3 regions of the Paenibacillus sp. CCS19 genome follow, and region 3 is predicted to be linked to each of the others. Evidence: predicted binding sites of a transcription regulator. Region 3 holds the regulator's gene; each other region holds the start of a gene.

Region 1 (6,566 bases), on a different contig from region 3:
GGACAGATCTGGAAGACCAAGGCTTGGAGAAAGCGATTTTGAAAGTGGAGCAGGAGTATGGCGTCAACGCGTATTTTACCATCGCGGTCATGAAGCTCGAGAGCGGGAACGGCAGCAGCAAACTGGCAAGAAAAAAGAATAATTTGTTCGGCCTCAACGCAAGCGGCAGCAATCCGTACAATAAGGCGCTCAGCTTCAAGTCGAAAGCAGATAGCGTGCTCAAATTCGGGGAACTGATTGCTGAGAAATACATAGACAGAGGTTATACGACCATCGACAAAGTGGCCAAAAAATATTGTCCCGCCAATTCGAAGTGGCCACGCCACGTGAAAGATATCATGGAACGTGTTCATGATCTTATATGATGTATAATGATGTGTATCCTTGAAGCCGATTGGCTTCGAGTCAGCCATCTAACCTAAGAAATCATTATATTCCTTCCAATAAACAAGGCTGCCTATCTTGTCAGGATCGTACTGACGGAGAAGCAGCCTTATGCGCGTTCGTTCTTTACTTCTTAAAGTCTTGAACCTCTAAATCTCAATCAGGTAGTAACCAAATGCGTTAATGATTTGCGTATCATTGAGGTTGTGAATTCTTACATTCCTTCCATAGTTTAAATGCTGGTGTCCGTGAAATAAATATCGGGGCTCATACTTATTGATTAGCTCTACAAAGCATTCAAAACCTCTATGACACAAATCTTCGCCATCACCAATTTTATATACTGGAGCGTGGGTAACAACGATATCTACGCCTTTGTTTCTCCATAACTTATATCTTAATTTGGATATCCTTCGTCTCATTTGCCTCTCGGAATATTGATGGTCCCCTGGACTATACCGATAACTTCCACCTAAGCCCATAATTCGAAGACCTTTATACAGCACCAGTTTATCTTCAATGCATTCACAGCCCTCTGGAGGGCTTGTTTGATATTTTGTATCATGATTGCCATGTACATACAATAAAGGAGCATTGATCATGCTCACCAGGAATGATAAGTATTCAGACTTTAGATCCCCACATGAAATGATAATGTCTACATCTTTAAATCTGTTGGGGTCAAAATAGTCCCATATGTAGTTGGATTCTTCGTCGGAGATCACCAATAATTTAGTCATATGTCCTCCTCCGGCTCTTCCTAATTCCAAGGAATCCCCAAAAACAACGGCTCATTTATTAATGATCTAATTACCCGATCACCAGTTTTAATCAACTACCATAATTTTACTACAATCTCTCATCATTGCATATTACGATCTGACGCGTAATCCTCTAACGAATCCTACATGCTCTATCAACCAGATTCCAGCGTGTGTCATCTGCTAACGAATCCCAAACCCCTTATTTGTCTACGATTCAGCCAAATCCGCTCGTTTAGCAGCTAATAGCGACAGCTAGATTCGTTAGCACGGAGATTACGCCTACTTTACCGAATAGCGCCGTTTGGGTTCGTTAACCGTCAGTCGACACAAAGAAGGGGCCGTGGAAATTTCCACGGCCCCTTCATCTATAGCCAACCAACTAGTGTGCTACAACTATAAATTTAATCGTCGTCGTCGTCGTGTAAGAAGAGCCTCTCTTCAAGCTCCCGTTTTAATTACAACGGCTGTACCCGCAGTTGCTGCAAGTTTTGCAGCCTTCTACATTCATCAGCGACGCTGATCCGCAGGAAGTACACAGGTCGCGCGAGCTAGGCTGGCCGACGTAGCCGCCATTTTGTCCCGTTGCTGGTGCCGAAACTGCGGCTTGCGGAGCCACCGCAGCCTGCTTGTGAGCTGCAGCAGAACGCACTGCCGCATACGCTTCGAATGCCGCAGCTTCCTCTGCCGCGTTCTCCGCATGCGTCTCGAGCGCCTTGGCTACTGCGTCGGCAATCGATTCGACGCGGTTAGCGCCGAAGCCGATCGCGCCGGAGCCGCCGATGCCTTTCAAGTGCTTCACGAGCAGCTTCACTTTGTTGCCATGATCGCCGTAGCGGAGGAACAACGAGCAAACGCGACCGAGTGCTTCAGCCATTGCGAAGACGTCCGAGCCGGCTTTGCCGACGTTCAGGAAGATTTCGCTTGGCGTTCCGTTCATATCGTTGATCGTAATGTACGCCATGCCGAATGGCGTGTTGACTTTATAAGTTGCACCGCGCAGCACTTGCGGACGGCGCTTATATTCTTTGTCGAACACTTGCTCTTGCTGCGGTGTTACGCTTGCGTTAAGCGTTGTGTTTAGTTGACCAACCGCCGAGCTATCCGTAACAGCCGATGCTGCTGCCGTCGCTGCAACTGCTTCATCCGCCTGTGCCACTGGTGCTGGTGCAGCAACCTCTTCTTTCTTCTCTTCCTTCGACGATGTGGACAACACTTGCACATCGCGGCTGCCGTCGCGATAGATCGTTACGCCTTTGCAGCCGAGATCGAATGCGAGCTCGTACAGCTCCTTCGTCTCTTCCACCGTGAAGTCGTTCGGCGCATTCGCCGTTTTCGAGATCGAGCTGTCTACCCAGCGCTGAATCGCTGCTTGCACGCGGATATGATCTTGGGCGGAGAGGCTCATCGACGTTACGAAATACGCCGGCAGCTCTTGACCAGGGTTCGCATCGATCCATTCCTGCGCGATCGGCACAAGCTGCTTGTCGAAGCCGAGACGGCTCTGACGATAATATTCGAAAGCGAAGTAAGGTTCGATGCCGGTCGATGTGCCAACCATCGTACCCGTGCTGCCAGTCGGTGCCTGCGTAATGATCGTTACGTTACGCACGCCATTCTTCTCGACTGCATCGCCAACCTCTGGATATTCCTCCACCATATTTTGCATAAATCCGCTCTGCAGATACAGCTCCGCATCGAATGCCTCGAACGAACCTTTCTCTGCAGCGATATCCGACGAAGCCAAATAAGATTCCCGTGCGATGAAGCCATACAATTTATCGAGGAACGCGAGCGATTCAGCAGATCCGTAACGAACGCCCAGCTTGATCATAAGCTCCGCCAGCCCCATCGTTCCGAGACCGACACGGCGTTCCTTCTTCTGATTCGCTTCATTCTCAGGGAAGTGGTAAGGCGTCTTGTCGATAACGTTATCCAAGAAACGAACCGACCAGCGCGTTACGCGGCTCAGCTCTTTCCAATCCACATCGTTCGTCGTCTCGTCGTAGAACTTCGACAGGTTGATCGCCGACAGGTTGCAGACGCCCCAAGCCGGAAGGCCTTGCTCGCCGCATGGGTTCGTACAGATGATCGGATTGAAGTACCAGCTGTTCGACATCTGGTTGTAGTATTCCATGAATACGACGCCTGGCTCTGCAGATTTCCACGCTGACTCGATAATCGTATGCCACACTTCGCGTGCACGAACCGTTTTGTAGTGAATAACCGGATGACCCGCCGATTTCCACTTCTCCAGATCGCCGTCCCACAGCTCGTCGTAACCCGGCGTCTTCGTATCTGGGAACACAAGCTCCCAATCCAAATCTTCTTTGACTGCTTTCATAAAGCCGTTGCTGACGCATACCGACAGGTTCGCGTTCGTCACTTGGCCTGGCGTTTGCTTCACCGTAATGAAATCAAGCAGATCAGGATGCCAGTCGTTGATCATAAGCATCAGCGCGCCGCGGCGGCTGCCGCCTTGCTCGATCAGGCCTGTCGTATAGCTGAATAAGCCGCCCCACGATACACTGCCGCTGGAGGAACCGTTCACGCCAGCAACGATTGCGCGACGAGGACGAAGCGAAGACAAGTTGATGCCTACACCGCCGCCGCGTGCCATAATTTCCGTCATCTCGGAGAGCGTCGCCATAATGCCGCCGCGGCTGTCCTTCGGCGAAGGAATGACGTAGCAGTTGAACAGCGTCAGCTCTTCGCTGGCACCGGCGCCAGCTGCGATGCGGCCGCCCGGCACAAGCTTCCAATCATCGAGAATGTAACGGAACTTATCCGCCCATTCCTTCTGCTTGTCAGCCTTCTCTACCGATGCCATTGCGCCTGCGAGACGATCCCACATTTCCTCCGGTGTTTTCTCGACGGTCAACGTCAGCTTCTCAACCGACGATTCCACTGTATCACCGCTGCGCAGCTTAACCGTTACACGTTTGCCTTCGCGCGCTACGACTTCGCCGACTTCCTTCGTAGGAAATTTAGGATCGTCTTTCGTTAATACGAGTACAACGTCCCCGACCTTCGTATCGTTCGTATTTGCATTCTTCCATGCATAACGATCCAAAAATATTTTCTCGCTCAGCCCTTCAAGCCGATTGCTTCCCGCTTTAACCATCCGTCCGACATCCTCCCCGAATTCGTGTTCCGCTGCCCGTATGAATCAGCTATATTGTATGAAGTCGATACCATATATTGTGTGCGAATACCATTATACTATACTAAATATAGATACACATGGCGTGTACAAGCCGATTTAACCCATTCTATGCACATTTTCGCCACCATCCTGCAATTTGCTCAAGAAAGCTCGTCCAATGTCGATATTTCACACGATATCGCACCTTGACTTTCCACCCTCTTATGAATTGCCGAAAGCAAGGCCATACTAGAGCAATCACATACCCACAACGTGGCAGGAAGGGAGCTCATCTATGCTGCAACCGAACCAACCGACGAATCCGTCACGCTCCGAACCAGCCGCGAGAGGCAAGCTGCATCCGCTCGTAGAATGGCAGTTTGACCGGTCCTGGTTCGACGAGCTGCAAGCCAGATTGAACCGCAACGGCCCATGGGATAACTGGCAGCTCTATCAATTGGCGGTAGAGGCTGAACAAGCGAAGCAGGTAACAAGCTTTGACGAGCTGCGATGTCTTCGCTGTCTCCCATCGTTAGAACCGATGCCTCACCAAATAACTACCGCCAGCAAAGTGCTTCACGAGATGGGCGGCCGGGCCATTCTGGCTGACGAAGTTGGTCTTGGCAAAACAATCGAAGCAGGACTTGTGCTCAAAGAATATATGGTCCGCGGGCTGGTGAAGCGCGCGCTCATTCTCGTGCCGGCATCGCTTGTGCTGCAATGGGTACGGGAGCTGAACCAGAAGTTCGGCATTTCCGCTGTCGCCCAGAAGAAAGAGCATACCTGGCAGTACGACATCGTGGTAGCGTCCATGGATACCGCCAAGCGGGACCCGCATCGCGAGAAGCTTCTAGCCCAAGATTACGACATGCTTATTATCGACGAAGCTCACAAGTTGAAGAATAAGAAAACAACGAACTACCAATTCGTCAATCAGATGAGCAAAAAATATTGCCTGCTCCTCACCGCAACGCCGGTGCAGAACGATCTGGACGAGCTGTATAACCTCATTACATTGCTCAAGCCCGGCCAGCTCGGCGGTCAGAGCGAATTCGCGGCGAACTTCGTCGTCGACAAACGTCTGCCGAAGAATGAGGATCAGCTCCAAGAAGCGCTGTCCGCCGTCATGATTCGTAATCGACGCGGCGATGGCGGCATCCACTTCACGAAACGGATCGTTCGCAACATCCCGCTTGCGCTGTCGCCTGAAGAGAAGGCGCTGTACGATGGCGTTACCGCCTTCGTCAAGGAGCGCGTTGTAGAGACGATTGCCGACATGGCCAGCATGCTGTCGCTCGTTACCCTGCAGCGGGAAGTATGCTCCAGCCGCGACGCCGTCTTCGTGACGCTCGTTAATTTGTTCAAGAAGACAGCCGAGGATTCCCCGCTCCGTGCGAAGATATGGGGTCTCGTCGAGAACATTCGCGCCATCACTTCCAATACGAAGGCCGAGAAAGCGATGGAGCTCATTCGTGAGATTGATGATAAAGTCATCATCTTCACGGAATATCGGGCGACGCAGGAATATTTGCTCAACTACTTCCGTTCGAATGGCTTGTACGCCGTCCCATATCGGGGCGGTATGAACCGCGGCAAGAAGGATTGGATGATGGATTTGTTCCGCGGACGTGCACAGGTGCTGATCGCAACCGAAGCTGGCGGCGAAGGGATTAATCTGCAGTTCTGCCACCATATGATCAACTTCGACCTGCCATGGAATCCGATGCGCGTCGAACAGCGGATCGGCCGTGTTCACAGGCTTGGTCAGCAGCATGATGTGCGGATCTACAACTTGTGTACGCTTGGGACGATTGAAGAGCATATTGTTTCCCTTCTGCATGAGAAAATCAACCTGTTCGAGCTTGTCATCGGCGAACTGGATCACATCCTCGAAAGGTTCGAAAAGCAGGAGCTGTCGATCGAGCAGCAGATTGCGAAGCTGGTAGCAGAAGCAGGCGACAGCACCGATCTGCAACGTCGAATCAGCGGTCTTGGCGATTCGCTCAACCGCATCCGCGATGAGGTCCAATCGGACGTCATCGAAGAGGAAGATGCACTCGGCGGGCTGCTAGATGCGGTTGGTCAAACGATCTCGATGGAGGCCAGCCAATGAACGAGCGTCAAGTGCACCGATATGTGCAGCGGTTTCTCGACGCGATGGACTGCACCATCCTTGAGAAATCGCCGGCCCACTTCAAAGTGAAACTATCGCCGGCAGCCGACCGAGCATTAACGAATCGCCCCTATTATTGGAGCTTCGTCGATCGAACCGGCGC
Region 2 (6,566 bases), on a different contig from region 3:
ACAGCTTCCAATGCCATCGCTCAACCGTTCCTCTCTCTATATGAAAAGAGCCACGCTAACGCCGTCATTAGACGGCGCAGCTGATGCACTCCTCAACGCTCAGTCTGTTCGTCCGCGTGTAGTAGAGCGACTTAAGGCCCTTCTTCGCGGCATAAATATAGTAGCGCGACAGCTCACGTGTCGTAACGTCGCTATTAACATGCAGCACCGTCGAAATACCTTGGTCGATATGCTGCGAGATTTCGGCGATCATATCGATGACCTTCAGTTGGTCCATCTGATACGCCGACTTGTAGAAGAAGTAGTTATCCTGTGCCAGGTACGGCATCGGATAATACGTCGTCGAGTTCGCATACGTGCGCGTCTCGATATGTTCAACGACCGGCATAACGCTCGAAGTCGCATTTTGCACATAGGAGATGCTTTGCGTTGGCGCGATTGCCAGACGGTAAGCATGGTAAACGCCGTGCTTCATCACAAGCGCCTTCAGCTGTGCCCAGTCCTCAGGAGATGGAATGTGCATTTCGCCGAACAACTTGCTCGCGCGTTCTGTCTGCGGACGGTAGTCCGTCTCCAGGTAACGGTCGAAGTAGTTGCCGTTCGCATATTCGGATTGCTCGAAACCATGGAAGGTCACCCCGCGGTCGCGGGCGATCATCATGCTCTTCTCGAGCGAATAGTAGTTCATCATCATGAAGAACGTGCGTGCGAAGTCGCGCGCTTCTTCGCTCTCATAAGCGATTTTGTTCTTCGCGAGGTAGCCGTTCAGATTCATAGCGCCGAGGCCGACCGAGTGAAGCTCTTCGTTCGCCTTGCGTACGCCTGGTGCATTCGCGATCTTCGCCATGTCGCTGACGGACGTAAGTCCTTCGATGCCCTCGTGGACGGACTCTTTGATTTTGCCAAGATCCATGACGTTCACGATGTTAAGCGATGCAAGGTTGCAGCTAATATCGCGGCGGATGATGTCTTCTTGACCGTAATCGTTGATTTCGGACGTCTCCTGCAGCTGGAAAATCTCCGTGCACAGGTTCGACATTTTAATAGGACCGATTCCCTTGAGCGCATGATCGCGGTTAGCGTTCGTGCGGTTCATAATATATGGATAGCCCGATTCGAGCTGAATCATCGCAATCTTCACAAGCATGTCGCGCGCGCTCATAACCGTCTTCTTCTTCACGCGGTCGTCTGCGAGCAGCGTGTCGTACATTTCGTCGAGGTCCATGTCGTCCATATGAACGCCATATGCCTTATGCACCGAATGCGGTCCGAATACGATAAGCGGCTTGTTCTGTGCTGCCAGCTCGTAGAACTTGTTCGGTACGATCAGACCGATCGACAACGTCTTCAGGCGTGTCTTCTCGTCTGCGTTGATCTTCTTGCTGTCCAGGAACTCCATTACGTCCCAGCCGAAAATGTTGTAGTAGCCCGCTCCCGAGCCTTTGCGCTGACCCATCTGGTCCGCATAGGAGAACGCATCCTCCATCAGCTTCAGTACCGGCATAATGCCCTTCGCTGCGCCTTCAACGCCTTTGATAGCCTCGCCGCGTCCACGAAGCTTGGACAAGTTAACCGCTACGCCGCCGCCGATCTTGGACAGCTGCATGCAAGTGCCAAGCACATAGTTGATCGAGTTGAGCGAGTCATCCATCTCGAGCAGGAAGCACGATACCATCTCGCCGCGGCGGCTCTTGCCCGCATTGAGGAACGTTGGCGTTGCCGGTTGGAAACGCTGCTCCATCATCGCGCCAGCTAAGCGCATCGCTTTGTCGAAGTCGCCTTCGCCCAGATGCAAGGCTACCGTTGCTACACGGTCTGGATACTGCTCCATGTATTGCGAGCGATCATCGCTCTTCATCGCGTAGTCCGTGTAGAACTTCGATGCCGCCATGTACGAAGCGAATTGGAAGTTGAAGCCGTGCGTCTTGGTGAAGATCGCTTCAACCTGCTCCTTCGTGTACTGTTTATATACATCTTCGTAGAAGTCGTTATCAATCATATATTGGACTTGCTCGGTGTAGCTATTGAAGCGCATGCTCTTCGCAGCCACTTCCTCCATGAACGCCGCCACCGCTTCTTGATCCTTCTCCAGACGGAAGAATCCATCCTCATTACGCTGCATCAGCTCGTTATTAAGCTCAATATGCCGCAAGTTTATTCACTCCCTGCCGAAATTGATCGACGTCGCGTCCTGTACCCGACAGCTCGAATTTATGAATGACCGGAACATTGTATCGTTTCGAAATATCATCAGCGCTTCTGGCGAACGACTCTCCCCAGTTGCGGTTGCCGCTTGCCGACACACCCTTCAGCTGCGACTTGTTGCGGCGCAGAAATTTCTCGACTCGTTCCGGCACTTGTCCGAATCCAGTCGTGAACGTTACGAGTACGAATGGCTCGTCCACCATCATGTCACCTGCTTCTCCGTCGTCAAGCGAGACCGACTTCATATTCAGTTTTTCGACAAAGCGGCGGACGTTCCCCGTCCTCGAATCATACACAACCAGCATGTTATTATACCCTCCATATGTAGCAGCCTCTCTTGGCTACCAACTCTATTAAAATCAATATGTAGGTTGACTGAGACAATAATATATCTATATATTGTGCGTGTCAATGGTTCGAAGCCCGCATTTGGCAACAAAAAGTGCTTGACAATCGGAGAGCCCAATAGGGACAAGGCTTTACGGTTTTGTCTGACTTTTCTGTATCCAAAGGAGGGGGTATGACGGAGTTTGTCGATTCATCGGGAGGGCTATAGAAGTGAAAAACGAGGGTGTTTTTCATAAATGTGGGAATAAATTTGCAATGAAAAACAGTCTGTTTTTCATCAATAACAGCACCTACACAGCTTAATAAAATAACAAAGCGGCCTCCCGGCAACAGGAGACCGCCCATGTATCTCAATCTATTCCTTCTATATAGTACGCTTTCATTATTACAGCCTCATGCTGTTTAAGTCTGTATGAGTCCATTGGCAGCCTCTGCCGCTCGATAGTAAGATGCTTTGGGTTGATGAAGCTCGTCGAATAAAAATAGCCAGTTCCTGCGACCTTGGACCGAAAAAAAATCACTGAGCTACGTATAGTCGTCAGCAGCCCCCAGAACGTCATTCCCGTCAATATATTGTGGTACTCACGAAATAAACGGAATATCGCCTCTTACCGCTCGGCCTGCCTCTCCAACATCTCTGCTGTGGGCGCCGACAGATCGGTTCGACAATCCTCCCTAAGCTGCTCGGCTCATTACATGCACGACTGAAGCAAGCGCCGCATACGAATGCTCCTACAGCGAATGCAATGACCCGCTGTAGGCGACGCTATATTCAGTCATGCGCAAGATGCTGTCTAGTCAGCAAGAACAGCTGCTCGATATGCGTATCATCTAAGGAGTAGTAGACCATCTTGCCTTCCTTGCGACGTTTCACGATACGTAGATTGCGCAAATAACGCAGCTGGTGCGAGACAGCCGACTGCCCCATGCCAAGCGCTTCGGTCAGATCATGCACGCACAGCTCCTGTATGGATAGCGCATGAATCATTCGAATTCGTGTGGGATCGCCAAGCGCCTTGAACAGTTCAGCCATCGCTGATGCTGCTCCGTCCTCCAGCAGCTCGTTTCTGACCCGTTCCGCCGTTTCGGGTCCTGCGCCCTCGCATATCGGCTCGCATTTGTCCAACGTGTCCATCGTAATGTCACCACCTGCTCCCTATTATACATGTAAATACGTATGCGTTGTCATGCTGCTTGTTTCGCTATCTTAGGCTTGCGAATAACTTCTTCCACTGGTATGATGAGGTTAATTAATATATGAGCAAGTATTCATATGTTCATTTTGGAGGGCGATGCACATGACCAGCCGTGAGAACGATGCTCGGCATAATCATACCGAGCACACGAATAGTACACCCGATCAAACTCAGCATGACCATCACAGCGAAGATCATACACATGAAAGCTGCGGTCAGCATCAGCATGATGAGGCACCTACGCAGGCTCAAGCTCATATTCACAGCGATTCATGCTCCCATTCTACAGGGCACAAGCATGCTCATTCGCATCAGGGGCGCAACCATCACGGCCATTCGCACAATCATCACGGGCACAGCCACCACGGACATTCGCACCATGGGCATGTTCATGGCGGCTCGGGCAATCGGCAAGGACTTGCGATTGCGCTTTGCATTACCGGCGGCATCATGGTGCTCGAATTCGTCGGCGGCTTGCTGACGAATTCGCTCGCTCTGCTCAGCGACTCCGGTCATATGTTGAGCGATACAGCTGCGATCGCGCTCAGCCTGCTCGCTTTCTGGTTCGCCGCGAAGCCGGCAACTGCAGCGAATACGTACGGCTACCACCGCTTCGAAATTTTAGCTGCTTTGTTCAACGCGCTGACGTTGTTCGTCATTGCCGGTATGATTGCCGTTGAGGCCTACCACCGCCTGAGTGAGCCGCCGGACGTAGCCGGCTTGCCGATGATGGCTATTGCCGCTGTCGGTCTGTTGGCCAACCTGATTAGCGCGTGGGCGCTTATGCGCAAAGGCGATGTCGAGCACAACTTGAACGTTCGATCCGCTTATTTGCACATTCTCGGCGATGCGCTTGGCTCTGTCGGCGCTATCGTCGCAGCGCTGCTCGTAGCGTTGTTCGGCTGGAATTGGGCCGACCCGATCGTCAGCGTCCTTGTTGCGCTGCTTATTCTGCGCAGCGCATGGGGCATTCTGAAATCGGTCATTCACATCCTAATGGAAGGTACGCCTGAAGGCATCGACTCGGAAGAAGTCCGCCAAGCGCTGCTAGGTGTACCCGGCGTGCGGGACATTCACGATCTGCACATCTGGACGATCACATCCGGACTTCCTGCGATTAGCGGCCATCTGCTCGTGCAGGAGCATATCGATTGCCAACACGTTCTGCGTGAGGCGCTTGCCAAGCTCGAGTCGCAATTCGGACTGACGCATGCGACCTTGCAGATTGAGAAGTCAGACGGGATGCATTCACCGCTTAGCGTATAGGGGCTCCTGCCCCTTTAGACCCCGTTGTTTCATTTCGAATGAATTTTTTCAAACTGTCTAAACCAGATTTCCTACCCACCCAAACCCTCCCTGCAAGGGAGGGCCCCAAAGGGCCTGTGCCCTCTGGACTCCTCACAAGGACGGTATCTTGGTTGAATGGATCGCACGCCCGCTCTTGCCGCATCCGCGGCAAAGCTAATGGTTCGTGGTATCTGGACACGGTCAGTCGGCCGCATACTTATTTCGCACATATTCATCTGTCACCGCCCATTAATGCTACTCCGATGGCAGCCCCTCATGGGATAAGATTTTCTACCCACCCAAACCCTCCCTGCAAGGGAGGCCCCAAAGGGCGTGTGCCCTCTGGACTCCTCACAAGGACGGTATCTTGGTTGAATGGATTGCACGCCCGCTCTTGCCGCATCCGCGGCAAAGCTAATGGTTCGTGGTATCTAGGAACGTTCAATCGACCGCATACTTGTTTCGCGCATGTTCATCTGTCACCGCCCACTGATGCTACTCCGATGGCAGCCCCACCCTGGGACCCCATAATGGGATGGTGACGATACTGATGCGTAGATGAGATACATCGTGCTGGGAGTCGCGTGCCTCTGTTTAGCACGGCTTTTGTTCGAATGAGTTTTACCTGTGCCCTGCTGTAACGAATCTCAACAACACTATATGTGATTAAATCGCCTTGTTTGAGCGGTAACGAACTCAATGATCGCTATTGGGCCGACTTTTGTGCTTTTATATAGTAAATTCATCAAATAAGAGTTTCTGAGTTCTTTAGAATCCTCGGGTGTTGATCAGACGCAAATAGCGCCTTCCCAGTTCGTTATGTGCGTTCACCGTACATCGTACTGGGAGTCGCGTGCCTTCGGGCCATAGCTTTTGTTCGAGGAACACTACAAAATCGAAAGTTAATGCAAAAGTTCGAGCGAAAATCATTCGATTACTATAATGAAACAAAACGAAAAGCTGCCCCCGTCCACTGTCGCATACAGTGAGCTGGAGGCAGCTTTTGTTGAGCTGGCTGAAAAGCATTATTTCGTTTCCGCCTTCGCCTTTGATTTCGACTTCGGCTTGGATGCGGCCTCGATAGCGGCGAGGACCGTGTCAACGTGGCCCTTGACCTTAATGTTGCGCCACTCCTCGACGAGCACGCCCTTCTCATTAATGAGGAAAGTCGACCGCACGATGCCCATATAGTCGCGGCCGTACAGCTTCTTCATCTGCCAGACGCCGAACTGCTCGCACACTTGATGCTCCGGGTCAGCGAGCAGCACGTACGGGAGATCATACTTGGCTATAAAACGTTCATGCCGCGCCACATCGTCGGTGCTGATGCCGATAATAACCGTGTTATGCGCGCCGAGCTTCTCGCTCGCGTCACGGAAATCGCAGGCCTCCTGCGTGCACGCCGTCGTCATATCCTTCGGATAGAAGAAGATGATGACCTTCTTGCCTATATAATCGCTCAGCGAGATGGATCCCCCGCCAGAGCCCTCTAATGTAAAATTCGATACTTTGCGCCCTAACTCAACCGGT
Region 3 (6,566 bases):
CAGGGATATACGCTTGGTTGCTATGTGCGACATCCAAATGGATACCATCTGTTACTGTTCTACTCGTGTTGTCGGTGGTTAACTGCATTGGTACTGTTTTAAGTGATTCATCTGGCGCAGGTGAAGCTGTAGATTGGATTGCCGTGGGGCTTGCTTGCGGTTGAGGGTCTGCTGCCGAAACCGCAGATGCAGCTAGGGCTGAAGCTAAGGTCAAGGTTGCTATGGCGAGTGGCTTCTTCATTAACCGTTTCCTCCTTCTGTTGGTTGACTAATGGATTGTTCTTTGATTCAATAGCTATCCTTGATTACTGTCTTTTTTATCTGTCATAAGGTGTTGAAATTGAAAATGACTCCAGCAAAGCAAAAAGCGATGTCCCGAAAGACACCGCTTGCTTAACCGATCAAAGAATTATAAAGTTGAGCGACCAAATGTAGGGTCGGATATGATTGCTGACCCATTTATTAAGGCTGCTTTTACATCTACCTTTTCAAAAGCCCCTGCTGCCGTCCTAAACCATGAGTCACCAATCTTAATCAACACCTCTGCATGATTTGTAGCACCAATAATAGCGGTGTTATATCCCATTGCATCGAATACAACTGAATAAACCTCAGCTTCGGCATCACAGTCGCTTCGGTTATACAGCAAACTATCTGCTGCCGAGGATGGCGTGCCATCTCCTGGATTATCTTTTCCTTGTATCAACTCGCCCGCAGTGATCATTATCTTATAAGCCCTGACGATTTCGTCCTTACTTATACCTGCATTGACCAAATCCAATATGGAGTTTTCAGCCTGCTTTAATCCCCTGTTTTGCACCGAACGATCACGCGTATCTCCAGACCATCTTGCTCCGTCTAAAAACTGATAAAAATATTGTGAGTATTGTTCCCCGCCGAATACTACATCTTCATACCCCTCTAATGCTTCATCGACGATCTTCATAACAGCATCATATTCGGTTTGATTAGCACTACCGTATGTGTGTTTTCCGTATAATACTTTAATTTTGCCGACCATTTGTCCAGTTGGACTTGTTGAAACTCTCGAACTGGTTACGGTCTCAATATAGGCTGTTTGGGTAGCATTATCCCATTTCACCGTTCCGCCAAAGGCTTCTGATACGAAGCGCAAGGGAACCATTGTAAAGCCGTTAATCTTCGTTGATGGTGCTGGCAACTTCACTGTCTTACCGTTTACGTAAGCTGTATCGCTGCCTACCTTGAGAATGATCTCAGTTGAGCCTTTGGTTGCGGTGACAGTCTCCGTATGAACGTTCCAAATGACCTTAGCACCTAATGATTCGAATATACCCCTGAGTGGGACAAGAGTGCTGCCACTCTGGATTACTGGTGGTTGATGGTAGGTTTGCTTGGTGCCGTCAATTACTACGGAAGTGGTGGGATCTTCCGCTGCGAGGGTCTTTACCTCGTTCTTTTTACTAACTGTCGACTGGGCAGCATAATCCAAGTTAGTTTCCATTCCCGTACTTTGCTTAATCCTTGCGATGGTCTCGGTTATAGTTCCGCCGGATCTAAGAGTCGAAAGCCCATCTGATCCATAAAGTTTGGCTACCTTCTCGGTTTCTTGAATGATTGGTTTTAACGAAGCTACATCTGAAAAGCCAAAGGGAGAGCTCGCCTTCGCATCAATCTTTTCAAGGCTATCCAATATATTTGTCAGTGCTATAGGTGTCCAGCCTGACTCTTTGATAACTTTAACAGCAAGACATAGATTGGCAATTAAAGCTTGTTCATCTTCCTGATAATTAACAATTTGCTGCGCCGCGGCGACTGGTTGGGTGGTCGGGTTAGATGTTGCTGCCGAAGCCATATTTACCCCGCTGAAAGCAAATGCCCCAAGCAACACTGAACCGATCAACATACTTTTTATGACGAAGCTGAATGTTCGCTTGGCAGATTTCTGCCTAGAATAAACTGTGGTCATATGAACCTGGGTCTCATTATTAATGTTGCGGGTATCAGCCCATTTTACCATTAGACTCATCCCTCTCATATTGGATTTACTGCTTATACCAAGTTGTAAATTTTCTTAGAAATTCAGTGCTGAAGTTTCATGAATTTTTTAACTTAAAATAAAACGGATCGCCTTATATCGTGATGGCGATCCGTTAGTCTAAATTATTTAATTGACTGTCCTTTCGGTAATACGATTAAAGCAGTTATCACAAATTACTTTCCAACAACCTACCTGCTGCCGAAGCTCACCACGATCACCGCATTTTTCACAAGTCCCTATGGAGCGCTCTTGGTATTTGACGATCAAATCAGAAACTTCGGGAAGAGGATTTCGAGTGTAGATACTCAATGCACCGAATTTTTGCTTGATCTGGGCGAAATCCACGGACACCTCAAGAGCCTTCGCATGGTAAACCCCTTCAATATCGAAGAATAGTTCATGAATCAAATTATACCAGCCATCTCCGATATCGAAACCGTATCGAGACCAAAGGTTATCTGCTTCCTGAGGAGCTCTTGTCCAAGGGAACCGTTCAAAGAGTTGCTGTTGAAGTTCTTTCCTCACAATTATTCTCTCCCTCTTATCTTCATCCCTGACTGACTTAAATATAGGTCTGCGATCTTTGAATTGATACCATTTCCTGTGATTGACCCAAAATCCCAAATGAAATAATTTAACAAATAGAAAGCAGGTTAGCCGAAAGGTTTTGAAGATATTGTAAATTTATTTGTGTATTCTAGCGTACTTGTTTTAACTGTTCAAGTGTTTTCAGATAGAGATTTGAAATTTATCTCAAAATAAAACGCAGCTCTCCCGATGCGAATGTTAATGCCCGTTTCCTTCATAACACGCATTCTCATATGTTGATCCAGTTCTGACAGGAATTTCTCCTGTTGATACTCAGTGAGCTTTAACTTGGTCAACTTCAATTGCCTTTATGTCGTGTTCCAACACATCAAGCATTACCGGAAGTATGATGCTGTCTTTAACCAATTGAATGTCATCTTCGGATTATAGAGGTGCAGGACTCATGAGATACCCCAAGCTAGGATCGACTGCGCCGCGAGTATACGAACAAGTTTACATACTCGCGCCGCATTTTGACTAAAGCAAAATGCCTTTTGAGTATTGCCTTGAATAGACCGCACCTGTATCTTCCGCTGTGTGATTCGATTAGTGCGGTCAATATATACAACTCTCAATTTGCATACCCCATACACTTTGAAGGGATAGGATCATGTCTCACCAATAAACAGAACATTTGTTCCCATCCTTTATAATACTCATTGCAAGAACAAATATTCGTATTGGCAATGGCGAAATTTTTCTCAAAATCATGAAATAAAAAAATGATCCCCTGTGGAGGATCACCTATGTATGAACTTCTATGACTCGAAAGGATTCAGTTAACGAAAGTAACAAAAAAAAAACGGCATTTCTGCCGTTTTGGTTGAAGGTGTTGGTGGAGAATAGGGGGCTCGAACCCCTGACCTCTTCGCTGCCAGCGAAGCGCTCTCCCAGACTGAGCTAATTCCCCACGTATTAGTTCTTAGTACTTTATTTTGGGTGCTAAACTGGTAAGAGTGTTCTCCCAGCTGAGCTAAGGCCCCGTGAGCTGCGTAACGCAGCCAAATGTCATCATTAGGAAAATATTAGCATGCAGCTAAGAAAAGTGTCAATCTACATTCTCTATTGACTGATCACGCTAACTTCATCCCATTTGACCCGCCATTCTAGTCCTTCGATCCGCCGATACCGCCGATACCGCTTGCTCCACCCGTCAATGGGTGCTTGGATAGCAGCGAGTTGAGTTCCTTCATGAACATGTCGATGTCCTTGAATTGGCGGTATACCGAGGCGAAGCGGACGTATGCGACTTCGTCGACCGGATAGAGCTGCTGCATGACAAGCTCGCCGATAATACGGCTCTCGATCTCAGCGTGTGCCGTCGTGCGAAGCTCCTTCTCGACCTCCGAGACGACGACTTCCAGCTTCTCCGCAGGAACTGGACGCTTCTCGCATGCGCGAATAAGTCCGCGCAGCAGCTTCTCGCGGCTGAATTCTTCGCGGCTTCCGTCCTTCTTAATTACGATGAGCGGTGTTTCCTCGATCATCTCGAAAGTCGTGAAGCGGCGGCTGCACTTCTCGCATTCACGTCTGCGACGAATCGATTTGTTCTCGTTAGCCGGCCTCGAATCGAGCACCTTGGAGCCGGCGTAATCACAATATGGACATCTCATATAAGGAATCCTCCAAGACGCTAGGTCAACTTTTTTTGCAATTCCATTCGTTTCCTGTAATGAAGTTTGTAATAACGCACATAATACAGTTACCAACCGCAAGGAGGTGAACGACAATGAGCCAAGGTAACAGCAACCAACTCGTAGTACCACAAGCTTCTGCTGCACTCGACCAACTGAAATATGAGGTTGCAGCTGAACTGGGTATCTCCCTTTCGCAAGACGGCTACTACGGTAACCTCACGACGAAAGACGCAGGCTCCATCGGGGGCAGCATCACTCGTAAGCTCGTGCAAATCGCTGAGCAATCGCTCGCAGGCACGACTCGCTAATGTCTTCTAGACATGCTTGGGACAGCGCCCACTAAGACGAACCGTCTTGGTGGGCTTGTCCATGACACCCTCACCAACTACGCTGTACCTTCACCTCAAAGCAGCATGCACGCTCGCTCAAGCCTTCCTAACCGACTTTCTGCTCAGCGAACTCCGGATACAATTGTTTATATTTATTATAATAATAAAATACCCGTTGTACATAGTGCCGCGTCTCGCCATAAGGAATATTGCTTACCGATTCCTTGGTACCGTCCCACGTCCCGTTGTTCAGCCATTTGCTTACATTGCCCGGTCCTGCATTGTAAGCGGCTACCGCAACGGTTGTGTTGTCGTTAAACTGTTTATGCAAGCTGCTCAAGTACCAAGATCCAATCTGGATACTTACATCTGCACGGTGCCGGAGCGTATCCTCTGACACGTTCGCGAATCCTGCCTTCTGTATAATCCAGTCAGCCGTATCCGGCATAATCTGCATCAAACCAAGGGCGCCTTTCTTGGATTCCTTGCCTGTCGAGAAATTCGTCTCTACCCGGATGATCGCTGCAATAAGCAGCGGATCAAGATCGTAATTCAACGCGCTGGCCCGTATATCTGCTTGGTAGTGAATCGGATACATCCATTTGCCTATCCAATCCGATCGGATGAACAGGAATGCAAGGAACCCAATGATGAGCAGCAGAAACAGTCGCTTTCGCTTCCGACGTCGTCTCATAATGACAGCCCCTTCTACTTACGCCTAAGCAGTTCCCATAGCTGCTGAACTTGCTTCCGTGTCTCCTCCAGCGTCCCGCTGTTATCAATGACCCAATCGGCCATACTGCGCTTCTGCTCAATATCCATCTGCAGCCCAATCCGCCTCTCCGCTTCCTCCGCCGACAGTCCGTTGCGATTCATCAACCGCTCCAGCTGTACGTGATGCGGCACATAAACGACGATAACGCCCTCATATGAGGATTGCTGCTTGGTCTCCAATAATAACGGGATATCTGCAACTATGATTGGATTAGCTTCAAGTCGTTCGGCCTGCTCCATCTGCTCTCTCATCCGCTGACGAATGGCTGGATGGGTAATCGCCTCCAGCTCGCGCAAACGTTCAGCTTGTCCGAACACAATGCTGCCCAGCGCCGGCCTGTTCAGTGTTCCATCCTCGCTCAGTACAGCTTGTCCGAACTTCTCTACAATTGCTTGCAGCGCCGGCTCGCCAGGAAGAACGACCTCTCTGGCCACCCGGTCGGCATCGACGATGTGCGCGCCAAGCTCAGTGAGCATTGCTGATACTGTGCTTTTGCCGCAGGCGATGCCGCCGGTTAACCCGATTCTCATACCTGTACCCCTCTCGTCCATGACAGCTAGAACAGCTTTATAATTCCCATCACAATTAGCATCATTCCAGGCAGCGCGGACAATGCCTGCATGCCCCGCCAGCCTGCATATTTGAACCCGACACGCATTCCTGCAACTAGAAATACCGCACTGGATAACGCAATCGCAACAGCCGTCACAGTCGGATGAAGACCGATCATAGCCGCTCCGAGACCAGCGCCGAATGCATCGAAAGATAAGGCAACGCCGAGCAGCACCGCTTCCGATGCCGAGATACTGCCAGACTTATCTACGTCCGCCACTTGCGGCTTACGCAAAATTTGAATGACAATGCCAAGCTGCTTAAGCTCCAAGCTTACGAGGGTTTTGCCGCTGGCTGCATCGTATTCGGACTCTACAGACACAATCGCAGCCTCAGGGATCGAGTCGCTTTCACCTTCGGTTTCTTGTGCACGGTCCCGCTCTCGACTGCGTTTCAGCTGCAGCAGCGCCCATACGCCAATCGCAATAAGAATCGATGCACCAATAATACGGGCAACAACAGGTGACAAGTAGTCCGTAATGAACCCGCCGACTGCCATCGACAGCCAGATCACAATGCCGGAGCAGCAGGCGATAATAATGACGGAAATAATTGGAATTCGGATGCGCCGCAGTCCATACGTTACGCCAACGCCGAAGCCGTCA

What was found. The regulator NrdR, encoded in region 3, represses ribonucleotide reductase genes. The targets are predictions, from matches to a motif close to AACACNATATATNGTGTT.
Region 1: the regulator NrdR is predicted to act here: its motif matches at 4,336-4,353, upstream of SBI19_RS05580 (adenosylcobalamin-dependent ribonucleoside-diphosphate reductase).
Region 2: the regulator NrdR is predicted to act here: its motif matches at 2,594-2,611, upstream of nrdI (class Ib ribonucleoside-diphosphate reductase assembly flavoprotein NrdI).

What each region holds. Positions count from the first base shown of each region.
Region 1 covers NZ_BTCK01000004.1:196,580-203,145, forward strand. Annotated here, with positions in the region: gene SBI19_RS05570 (glucosaminidase domain-containing protein) at 1-365, shown strand, start outside; gene SBI19_RS05575 (metallophosphoesterase family protein) at 534-1,124, opposite strand; gene SBI19_RS05580 (adenosylcobalamin-dependent ribonucleoside-diphosphate reductase) at 1,600-4,269, opposite strand; gene SBI19_RS05585 (DEAD/DEAH box helicase) at 4,586-6,403, shown strand; gene SBI19_RS05590 (YqhG family protein) at 6,400-6,566, shown strand, end outside.
Region 2 covers NZ_BTCK01000015.1:29,370-35,935, forward strand. Annotated here, with positions in the region: gene nrdF (class 1b ribonucleoside-diphosphate reductase subunit beta) at 1-11, opposite strand, end outside; gene nrdE (class 1b ribonucleoside-diphosphate reductase subunit alpha) at 68-2,152, opposite strand; gene nrdI (class Ib ribonucleoside-diphosphate reductase assembly flavoprotein NrdI) at 2,139-2,510, opposite strand; gene SBI19_RS12490 (ArsR/SmtB family transcription factor) at 3,326-3,688, opposite strand; gene SBI19_RS12495 (cation diffusion facilitator family transporter) at 3,852-5,015, shown strand; gene bcp (thioredoxin-dependent thiol peroxidase) at 6,062-6,566, opposite strand, start outside.
Region 3 covers NZ_BTCK01000011.1:46,627-53,192, reverse strand. Annotated here, with positions in the region: gene SBI19_RS10325 (hypothetical protein) at 1-241, opposite strand, end outside; gene SBI19_RS10320 (stalk domain-containing protein) at 410-1,999, opposite strand; gene SBI19_RS10315 (hypothetical protein) at 2,147-2,545, opposite strand; gene SBI19_RS29645 (YhjD family protein) at 2,882-2,980, opposite strand; tRNA gene SBI19_RS10310 (tRNA-Ala) at 3,442-3,518, opposite strand; gene nrdR (transcriptional regulator NrdR) at 3,715-4,221, opposite strand; gene SBI19_RS10300 (alpha/beta-type small acid-soluble spore protein) at 4,338-4,553, shown strand; gene SBI19_RS10295 (lytic transglycosylase domain-containing protein) at 4,681-5,268, opposite strand; gene coaE (dephospho-CoA kinase) at 5,283-5,879, opposite strand; gene ytaF (sporulation membrane protein YtaF) at 5,906-6,566, opposite strand, start outside.